DNA from 2 places in the Massilia sp. 01N410 genome. Region 2 is predicted to be linked to the other one. Evidence: predicted binding sites of a transcription regulator. Region 2 holds the regulator's gene; the other holds the start of a gene.
What was found. The regulator sigma-54, encoded in region 2, starts transcription at its own class of promoters, with help from an activator protein. The targets are predictions, from matches to a motif close to TGGCANGNAANCTGCTTT.

Region 1: AC1DOP_RS04005 (ammonium transporter) is a predicted target of sigma-54. The motif match lies at 2,038-2,055, and genes of this name have one in related genera.

What each region holds. Positions count from the first base shown of each region.
Region 1 covers NZ_JBFTRV010000002.1:303,136-307,286, forward strand. Annotated here, with positions in the region: gene AC1DOP_RS03995 (urate hydroxylase PuuD) at 1-881, opposite strand, end outside; gene AC1DOP_RS04000 (LysR substrate-binding domain-containing protein) at 986-1,924, shown strand; gene AC1DOP_RS04005 (ammonium transporter) at 2,103-3,308, shown strand; gene AC1DOP_RS04010 (Nramp family divalent metal transporter) at 3,339-4,151, opposite strand, start outside.
Region 2 covers NZ_JBFTRV010000010.1:71,183-75,333, reverse strand. Annotated here, with positions in the region: gene lptA (lipopolysaccharide transport periplasmic protein LptA) at 1-85, shown strand, start outside; gene lptB (LPS export ABC transporter ATP-binding protein) at 85-861, shown strand; gene AC1DOP_RS15060 (RNA polymerase factor sigma-54) at 864-2,360, shown strand; gene hpf (ribosome hibernation-promoting factor, HPF/YfiA family) at 2,463-2,822, shown strand; gene AC1DOP_RS15050 (enoyl-CoA hydratase/isomerase family protein) at 2,927-4,012, shown strand.

The DNA.
Region 1 (4,151 bases), on a different contig from region 2:
ACCACGCCCACGGCCGGGTACTTCCATTCGACCCGGCCCTTGTGGCGCAGGTTGAAGAAGTGGCGGATGAAGACGCCGGCCAGCATGATCGCGGCCAGCACCGCCCAGGCGTGCTCGTGGCGGTAAGTCATGGCGAAGTGGTTGCTGATCATGATGAACAGCACCGGCAGCGTGAAGTAGTTGTTGTGGACGCTGCGCTGCTTGCCGCGGATGCCGTAGACGGGGTCGGGCTTCTGGCCGGCGATCATCGCATCCACCATCTTGCGCTGGCCCGGAATGATGACCATCGCCACGTTGGCGACCATGATGGTGCCGATCATCGCGCCGACGTGGATATAGGCCGCGCGCCCGCTCAGCCAGTGGGTCAGCGCCCAGGCGGCCGCGCTCAGGAAGACGAACATCACCGCGCCGAAGGCCAGGTCGTGCTTGCCCAGCTTCGAGCGGCACAGCAGGTCGTAGACGATCCAGCCCACCACCAGGCTGCCGAGACCGAGGCCGATAGCCTGCCAGCTCGACAGGTCGGCCACGCTGCGGTCGACCATCATGGCCTGGGCATTGAAGTAGTAGACGATGGTCAGCAGGGCGAAGCCCGACAGCCAGGTCGAATAGGCTTCCCACTTGAACCAGTGCAGTTCCTTGGGCAGCTCGGCAGGCGCGACCAGGTACTTTTGCGGGTTGTAGAAGCCGCCGCCGTGCACGGCCCACAGCTCGCCGGCCACGCCCTTCTTCGCCAGTTCGCTGCCGGGCGCCGGCGGCCGCAGGGAGTTGTCGAGCCAGACGAAGTAGAAGGAGGCGCCGATCCAGGCGATGCCGGTGATGACATGCAGCCAGCGCACCAGCAGGTTCATCCATTCGAGGCCATACGGAAGCAGGTAGTCCATGCACATCCTTTGCACGTGTGATTACGAGAAGATACGCCGGTTTCCATTTATTCAACATGAAAAATACCGTATATTCGACATAAGCACACGCATATGACCTTCCGATGAGCAGCCTGCCCCAGCACCTCGACCTGCACCTGATCCGCATCCTCTACCTGCTGCTGGTGGAAAAGAACGTGTCGCGCGTGGCCCTCAAGCTGAACCAGCCCCAGCCGTCGATCTCGGCCTCGCTGCGCAAGCTCCGCGAACTGACCGGCGATCCGCTGCTGGTGCGCGGCGCGCGCGGCATGGTGCCGACCCAGCATGGCGAGAGCCTGCTCGCACCGGCCAAGCGCATCCTCGACGAAACCGAGAGCCTGTTCATCAGGAAGTCGCCCTTCGTGCCCGAGCAGGCGGCGCGCACCTTCCACATCGCCGCCCCGGATTACCTGGACACCCAGTTCCTGCCGAGCGTGGTGGCCTCGATCCGCCGCGGCGCGCCCAACAGCAAGGTCGCCATCCACCACCTGGGGCCGGGCACCGACTACCTGCGCATGCTGTCGGACGGCGAGATCGACCTCGTGATCGCCAACTGGGACGAGCCGCCGGCCCACCTGCACATCTCGAAGCTGTTCGAAGACCCGATCATCTGCACCATGCGCGCAGAAAGTGCCTACGCGCGCCGCACGGCCGGCGATGCGATGACGCTCGAGGACTACCTCAGCCTGCCGCACGTGGCGCCCTCGCCGATGCTGCCCGGTTATCACGGCGTCATCGATGCCTTCCTGGAACGCCAGGGCATGCAGCGCAAGGTGGCGGTCGAGTCGCCCTATTTCGGCCTGATTCCCTACATGCTGACGCAGACCGACCTGGTGCTGACCACCGGCCGCCAGTTCATCCGCTTCTACGAAAAGACGCTGCCGCTGAAGAACTTCACGGTGCCGATCAAGTTCCCGCCGATGCGCTTCTATCAACTCTGGCACCAGCGGGTGCACCAGTCGCCCGAGCACAAGTGGCTGCGCGACCTGGTGACGGCGGCGGCCCAGGCCCTCGTCAAAGGCTGAGACGTTCCTTTTTGGCGCACGCCTGCACCTCGGCAGTGCAGACGCACGCGAACGGGGCGCTACGTGACTTCCGCCCGCGGCCGGTGCATTCTCAGGGCCTTCCTTCACCAAATTGGAACGCTTATTGCTACCAAGAAGTGCTAACGCTGTTTTCACGCACTTTTTTGGAAAGACTTGCATGGATGCCTACAAAACCGGGGCCGACGCGCTCTTCATCCTGCTCGGCGGGATCATGATCCTGGCGATGCACGCCGGCTTTGCCTTTCTCGAACTGGGAACGGTGCGCCGCAAGAACCAGGTCAACGCCCTGGTCAAGATCCTGATCGACTTTGCCGTCTCGACCATCGCCTACTTCTTCGTCGGCTATGGCATCGCCTACGGCATGCACTTCTTCGGCAGTACCGATACCCTGGTGGCGAAGAACGGCTATGAACTCGTCAAGTTCTTCTTCCTGCTGACCTTCGCCGCGGCGATCCCGGCCATCATCTCGGGCGGCATCGCCGAACGCGCCAAGTTCCACCCGCAGATGGCCGCCACCGCCGTGCTGGTCGGCCTGGTCTATCCCCTCTTCGAGGGCATCGCCTGGAACAACCGCTTCGGCATCCAGGACTGGCTGCACACCGTCTTCGGCGCGCCCTTCCACGACTTCGCCGGTTCGGTGGTGGTGCACGCGGTGGGCGGCTGGGCCGCGCTGCCGGCGGTGCTGCTGCTGGGCGCGCGCCGCGGCCGCTATGCGAAGGACGGACGCATCGCCGCCCACCCGCCCTCGAACATCCCCTTCCTGGCGCTGGGCGCCTGGATCCTGACGGTGGGCTGGTTCGGCTTCAACGTGATGAGCGCCCAGACCCTCGACAAGATGAACGGCCTGGTGGCGGTGAATTCCCTGATGGCGCTGACGGGCGGCACCCTGACCGCCTTCGTCATGGGCCGCAACGACCCCGGCTTCGTCTACAACGGGCCGCTGGCCGGCCTGGTGGCGGTGTGCGCCGGCTCGGACCTGATGCATCCGCTCGGCGCCCTGGTCACCGGCGCGGTCGCCGGCGCGATGTTCGTCTCGCTGTTCACGCTGGCGCAGAACCGCTGGAAGATCGACGACGTGCTGGGCGTGTGGCCGCTGCACGGCCTGTGCGGCGCCTGGGGCGGCATCGCGGCCGGCATCTTCGGCAGCCGCGCGCTGGGCGGGCTGGGCGGCGTCTCCATCTGGTCTCAGCTGGTCGGCACCGTGCTCGGCATCGTCATTTCCGGGCTCGGCAGCTGGATCGTGTACGGCCTGCTGAAGAAGACGGTGGGCCTGCGCCTGGATCCGGAACAGGAATTCGACGGCGCCGACCTGTCGATCCACCGCATCAGCGCCACGCCGGAGCGCGAGACCACCTTCCAGTAGATTCCTTCCCCCCCCGTGCGGGGGAAGCCGTCAATGCATGAACCCGGCCCCGAACATCGCCAGCACGGCGACCGCCATCACGCCGGTACAGATCCAGCCGAGCACGCGCAGCCGGCCCGAGATCTTCAGCTCGCCCATGATCTTCGTGCTCGAGGCCACCGCCATCATGATCACCATGACCGGCACCGCGATCACGCCGTTCAGCACCGCGCTCCAGTAGAGCGCCTTGATCGGGTCGATCGGCGCGAAGTTGATGCCGATCCCGGCCAGGGTCGAGACGATGATGATGGCGTAGAACTTGCGCGCCGCCGAGAACTTGGAATCCAGGCTGCTCTTCCAGTGGAAGGTGCCGGCCATCGCATAGGCGGCCGAACCGGCCAGCACCGGAATCGCCAGCAGGCCGGTGCCGACGATGCCCAGCGCGAACAGGAGGAAGGCCAGTTCGCCGGCGACCGGCTTCAATGCCGTTGCGGCCTGGGCCGAAGTCTGCAGGTCGAGCGTGCCGTGCGCGTGCAGGGTGGTGGCGGTGGTCAGCATGATGAAGAAGGCGACCAGGTTCGACACCGCCATGCCGACCAGGGTGTCGAAGCGGATCCGGCGGAACTGCGCCGTCACCTGTTCCGGCGCGCGCCGCAGCGGCTGCGCATCGGCGTCCGCGCGCAGCTCCTCGACTTCCTGCGAAGCCTGCCAGAAGAACAGGTAGGGGCTGATGGTGGTGCCGAATACGGCGACGATGGTGGTCAGGTATTCCTTGTGCCACTCCAGGCGCGGCAGCAGCGTGGCATGCAGCACCTCGCCCCAGGGCACGCGCACCACGAACACGGTGGCGACATAGGCCAGCAG
Region 2 (4,151 bases):
CAGGCCCGGCAAGGCCCGCGCCAGTTTTACTTTTTATCCGCGCCGCACTGCGTCGGCCGGGCAACCGGAAGCAGGAAAGCAATGATGGATGTACACGCAGACGCCGCCGCCATCGCGAGCGGCGGCAGCACCCTGGTGGCCAAGGGGCTGCAGAAAAGCTACGGCAAGCGCCTGGTGGTGCGCGACGTTTCGCTGCAGGTCGCCTGCGGCGAGGTGGTGGGCCTGCTCGGCCCGAACGGCGCCGGCAAGACGACCTCGTTCTACATGATCGTGGGCCTGGTGCCGGCCGACGCCGGCGCCATTGTCATCAACGGCACCGACATCACCAGCCTGCCGATCCACCGGCGCGCCATGCTGGGCCTGTCCTACCTGCCGCAGGAAGCCTCGGTGTTCCGCAAGCTGACGGTGGAGGAGAACATCCGCGCCGTGCTGGAACTGCAGCGCGAGGACGGCAAGCCGCTGGGCAAGAACCGCATCGAGGAGCGCCTCAACGAGCTGCTGGCCGAGCTGCAGATCGAGAAGCTGCGCGAGAACCCGGCGCTGTCGCTGTCGGGCGGCGAACGGCGCCGCGTGGAGATTGCGCGCGCCCTCGCCACCAACCCGCGCTTCGTGCTGCTGGACGAGCCGTTTGCCGGCGTCGATCCGATCGCGGTGATCGAGATCCAGCGCATCGTGCGCTTCCTGAAGGAGCGCGGCATCGGCGTCCTGATAACCGACCACAACGTGCGCGAGACGCTCGGCATCTGCGACCGTGCCTACATCATCAACCAGGGCGCGGTGCTGGCGTCGGGACGCCCGGACGACATCATCGCCAATGAATCGGTTCGCCGCGTCTACCTGGGTGAACATTTCCGGATGTAGTCATGAAACAGACGCTGCAACTCAAGACCTCACAGCACCTTGCGCTGACACCGCAACTCCAGCAGTCGATCCGGCTGCTGCAGCTGTCCACTCTCGAGCTGCACCAGGAGATTGAACAGGTCCTCAGCGACAACCCGCTGCTCGAACGCCTCGACGATCCGCTCGACCACTCGGTGCGCCTGCTGGCCGACGGCGCGATCAACAACGGCGCGTCGACCTCCACCACGCCCGACTCGCCGCCCTCGTCCAGCCAGGGCGAGGAGGGCAATGGCGGCGGTGGCGCCGAAGCCGAAGGCGGCGACAGCGACAACGGCGATGCCGGCGGCGCCGAGCACGACATGGACTGGGGCGATTCTGGCCGTTCCGGCAGCGGCAGCGGCGGCGAGGAAGAGGACGGCCGCCCGCAGCTGGAAGCCAGCCCGGTCTCGCTGCGCGAACACTTGATGGAGCAGGTACGCCTGACCTGCATGTCGCCGCGCGATTGCGCGCTGGTCGAGATCGTCGTCGACACCCTCGACGACAACGGCTACCTCGAAGAAACCCTGGACGAGCTGCATGCGCGCCTCCCGGCCGAACTCGAAGTGGAATTCGAGGAGTTGCGCACCGCGCTGGCGCTGGTGCAAAGCATGGACCCGCCCGGCGTGGGCGCGCGCAGCGCCGCCGAATGCCTGGCGCTGCAGATCCGCCGCATGCCGGGCGTGCCGCTGGTCACGCGGCGCATGGCGCTGACCATCGTCGAACGCTACCTGACCTGGTTCGCGCAGCGCGAATTCAACAAGCTCAAGAAAGCCCTCGACTGCGACGACGAAGACCTGCGCGAAGCCCAGGCCGTGATCCGCCATTGCAATCCGCATCCGGGCGCGGCCTTCGCTTCCGACGTTTCCGACTTCGTGGTGCCGGACGTAATCGTGCGCCGCGCGAAGGACGGCTGGAGCGTGCAGCTGAATCCCGAGGTGATGCCGCGCCTGCGCGTGAACAGCCTGTATGCCACCTTGATGAAGCAGGGAAAATCGGAATCCCAGCTGGCGGCGCAGTTGCAGGAAGCAAAATGGCTCATCAAAAACATGCGCCAGCGCTTCGATACTATCCTTCGGGTAGCTCAAGCAATCGTGGAGCGCCAGCGGAACTTTTTCTCCCATGGCGCCGTTGCCATGCGGCCCCTTGTTTTACGTGAGATAGCTGATACACTAGGTCTACACGAGAGCACAATTTCTCGTGTCACAACTCAGAAATACATGCTGACGCCGCACGGCATGTTCGAGTTGAAGTACTTTTTCGGGAGTCACGTCGCGACCGAGGCAGGAGGAGAAGCCTCCTCGACCGCGATCCGGGCTCTCATCGTACAACTCACAGGAGCAGAAGACCCCAAAAACCCTTTATCCGACAGCAAGATCGCGGAGATGCTAGGGGAACAGGGAATGGTTATCGCACGCCGCACGGTAGCGAAATACCGCGAGGCGCTGAAGATCCCTCCCGTCAGCCTCCGTAAATCTCTGTAGCAAGCTCTTTCAGCAAGCTCTTGCAGCAAGCTTCTTGCAACAACGCTGCCCTGGTGCGTGGTATGCGCGTACGACAGGCAGCGCATCATCAAAGGAGTGTGTATGAATCTCACTATCAGCGGACATCATCTCGATGTAACCCCGGCAATCCGTGAATACGTACAGAACAAGCTCGAACGCATCACCCGCCATTTCGATCAAGTGATCGACTCCCACGTCATCCTCTGCATTGACAATCTCACCGAGAAAGAAAAACGCCAGAAGGCCGAGATCAACTTGCGCCTCGCCGGCAAGATCGTTCACGTCGCCAGCGCCGCGCACGACTTGTACGCCGCGATCGACATGCTGATGGACCGGCTCGACCGGCAGGTGCAGAAGTACAAGCAGATGCTGCAGGATCACAGTAGTACACCGCTCAAGCGCATACCCAACGATGGAGGAGAAGCTGCCGCTACAGCGTGATCCTTCCGCTGGCGCAGCACAAGCAAGGAAGGGCGCATCTGGCGCCCTTTTCGTTTTCCGGGCCGCGCTACAATGCCGTTTTCCATTTCAATAAATAAAAGAACATGAGCGAATACGTGCAGACCCGCGTTGCCAGCGGCACCGGCATCATTACCCTCGACCGTCCCAAGGCCCTGAACTCGCTGTCGCTGGAGATGGTGCGCGCACTGACGGAGACCCTGCTGGCCTGGCGCGACGATTCGAACGTCGACGCCGTCGTTATCAAGAGCAGCAGCGAGAAAGCCCTGTGCGCAGGCGGCGACATCCGCTTCTTCCACCAGGCCGGGCGCGCTACGCCCACTGGAGGCAGTGCCCTGCTGGAAGACTTCTTTACCGAAGAATACGCGCTGAACCACCTGATCCACTTCTATCCGAAACCCTATATCTCGTTGATGGACGGCGTGGTCATGGGCGGCGGCATGGGTATCGCCCAGGGCGGGCCCGAGACCGGCCTGCGCATCGTGACCGAACGCACGAAGATGGCCATGCCCGAGGTGAACATCGGCCTGTTCCCGGACGTCGGCGGCAGCCACTTCCTGTCGCATGCGCCGGGCGCGCTCGGCATGCATCTGGGACTGACGGGGCTGACCATCGGCGCCGCCGATGCGCTCTACGTCGGCCTGGCCGACGTGTTCGTGCCGGGCGCCGAACTGCCGGCACTGCATGCGCTGATCGCTGCGACGCCGGGCAAGCAGCTGGCCGATGCGATCCGCGCCTTCGCCGCGCCGTTCGCGCAGCAGGCCGGCGCCAGCGAACTCGAAGCGCAACGCGCGCTGGTCGACAGGCACTTTGGCGCCGACTCGGTACAGGCCGTGATGGTCTCGCTGGAGGGCGATGACACCCCATTCGCGCAGAAGGCCCTGGCCGCGATGCGCCAGCGCTCGCCGCTGATGATGTGCGTGACGCGCGAGATGCTGGTGCGCGGCGCCACGATGGACGTGGCCGCCTGCCTGCGCATGGAGCGCTCGCTGGTGCGCCGCAACTTCGAACACGGCGAAGTGCTGGAAGGCGTGCGCGCGCTGGTGATCGACAAGGACAATGCGCCGAAGTGGAACCCGCCCGCGCTGGATGCCGTCACGCCGGAGATGGTGGCGCGCTTCTTCGAGCCGGTGTGGCCGGCGCATGCGCATCCGTTGCGCCACCTGGCATAAGCGGCGCCCGCTCCGCCGCCCCGGCATCCGCCGGGTTTTTTTTCGCCTGCCGATAATGCGTTGCAGCATAAGCACGAATTTATGCGATGATTTCATCAGGCAATGAAATAATGGCATAGCCAAGCACAACAATAGAGGA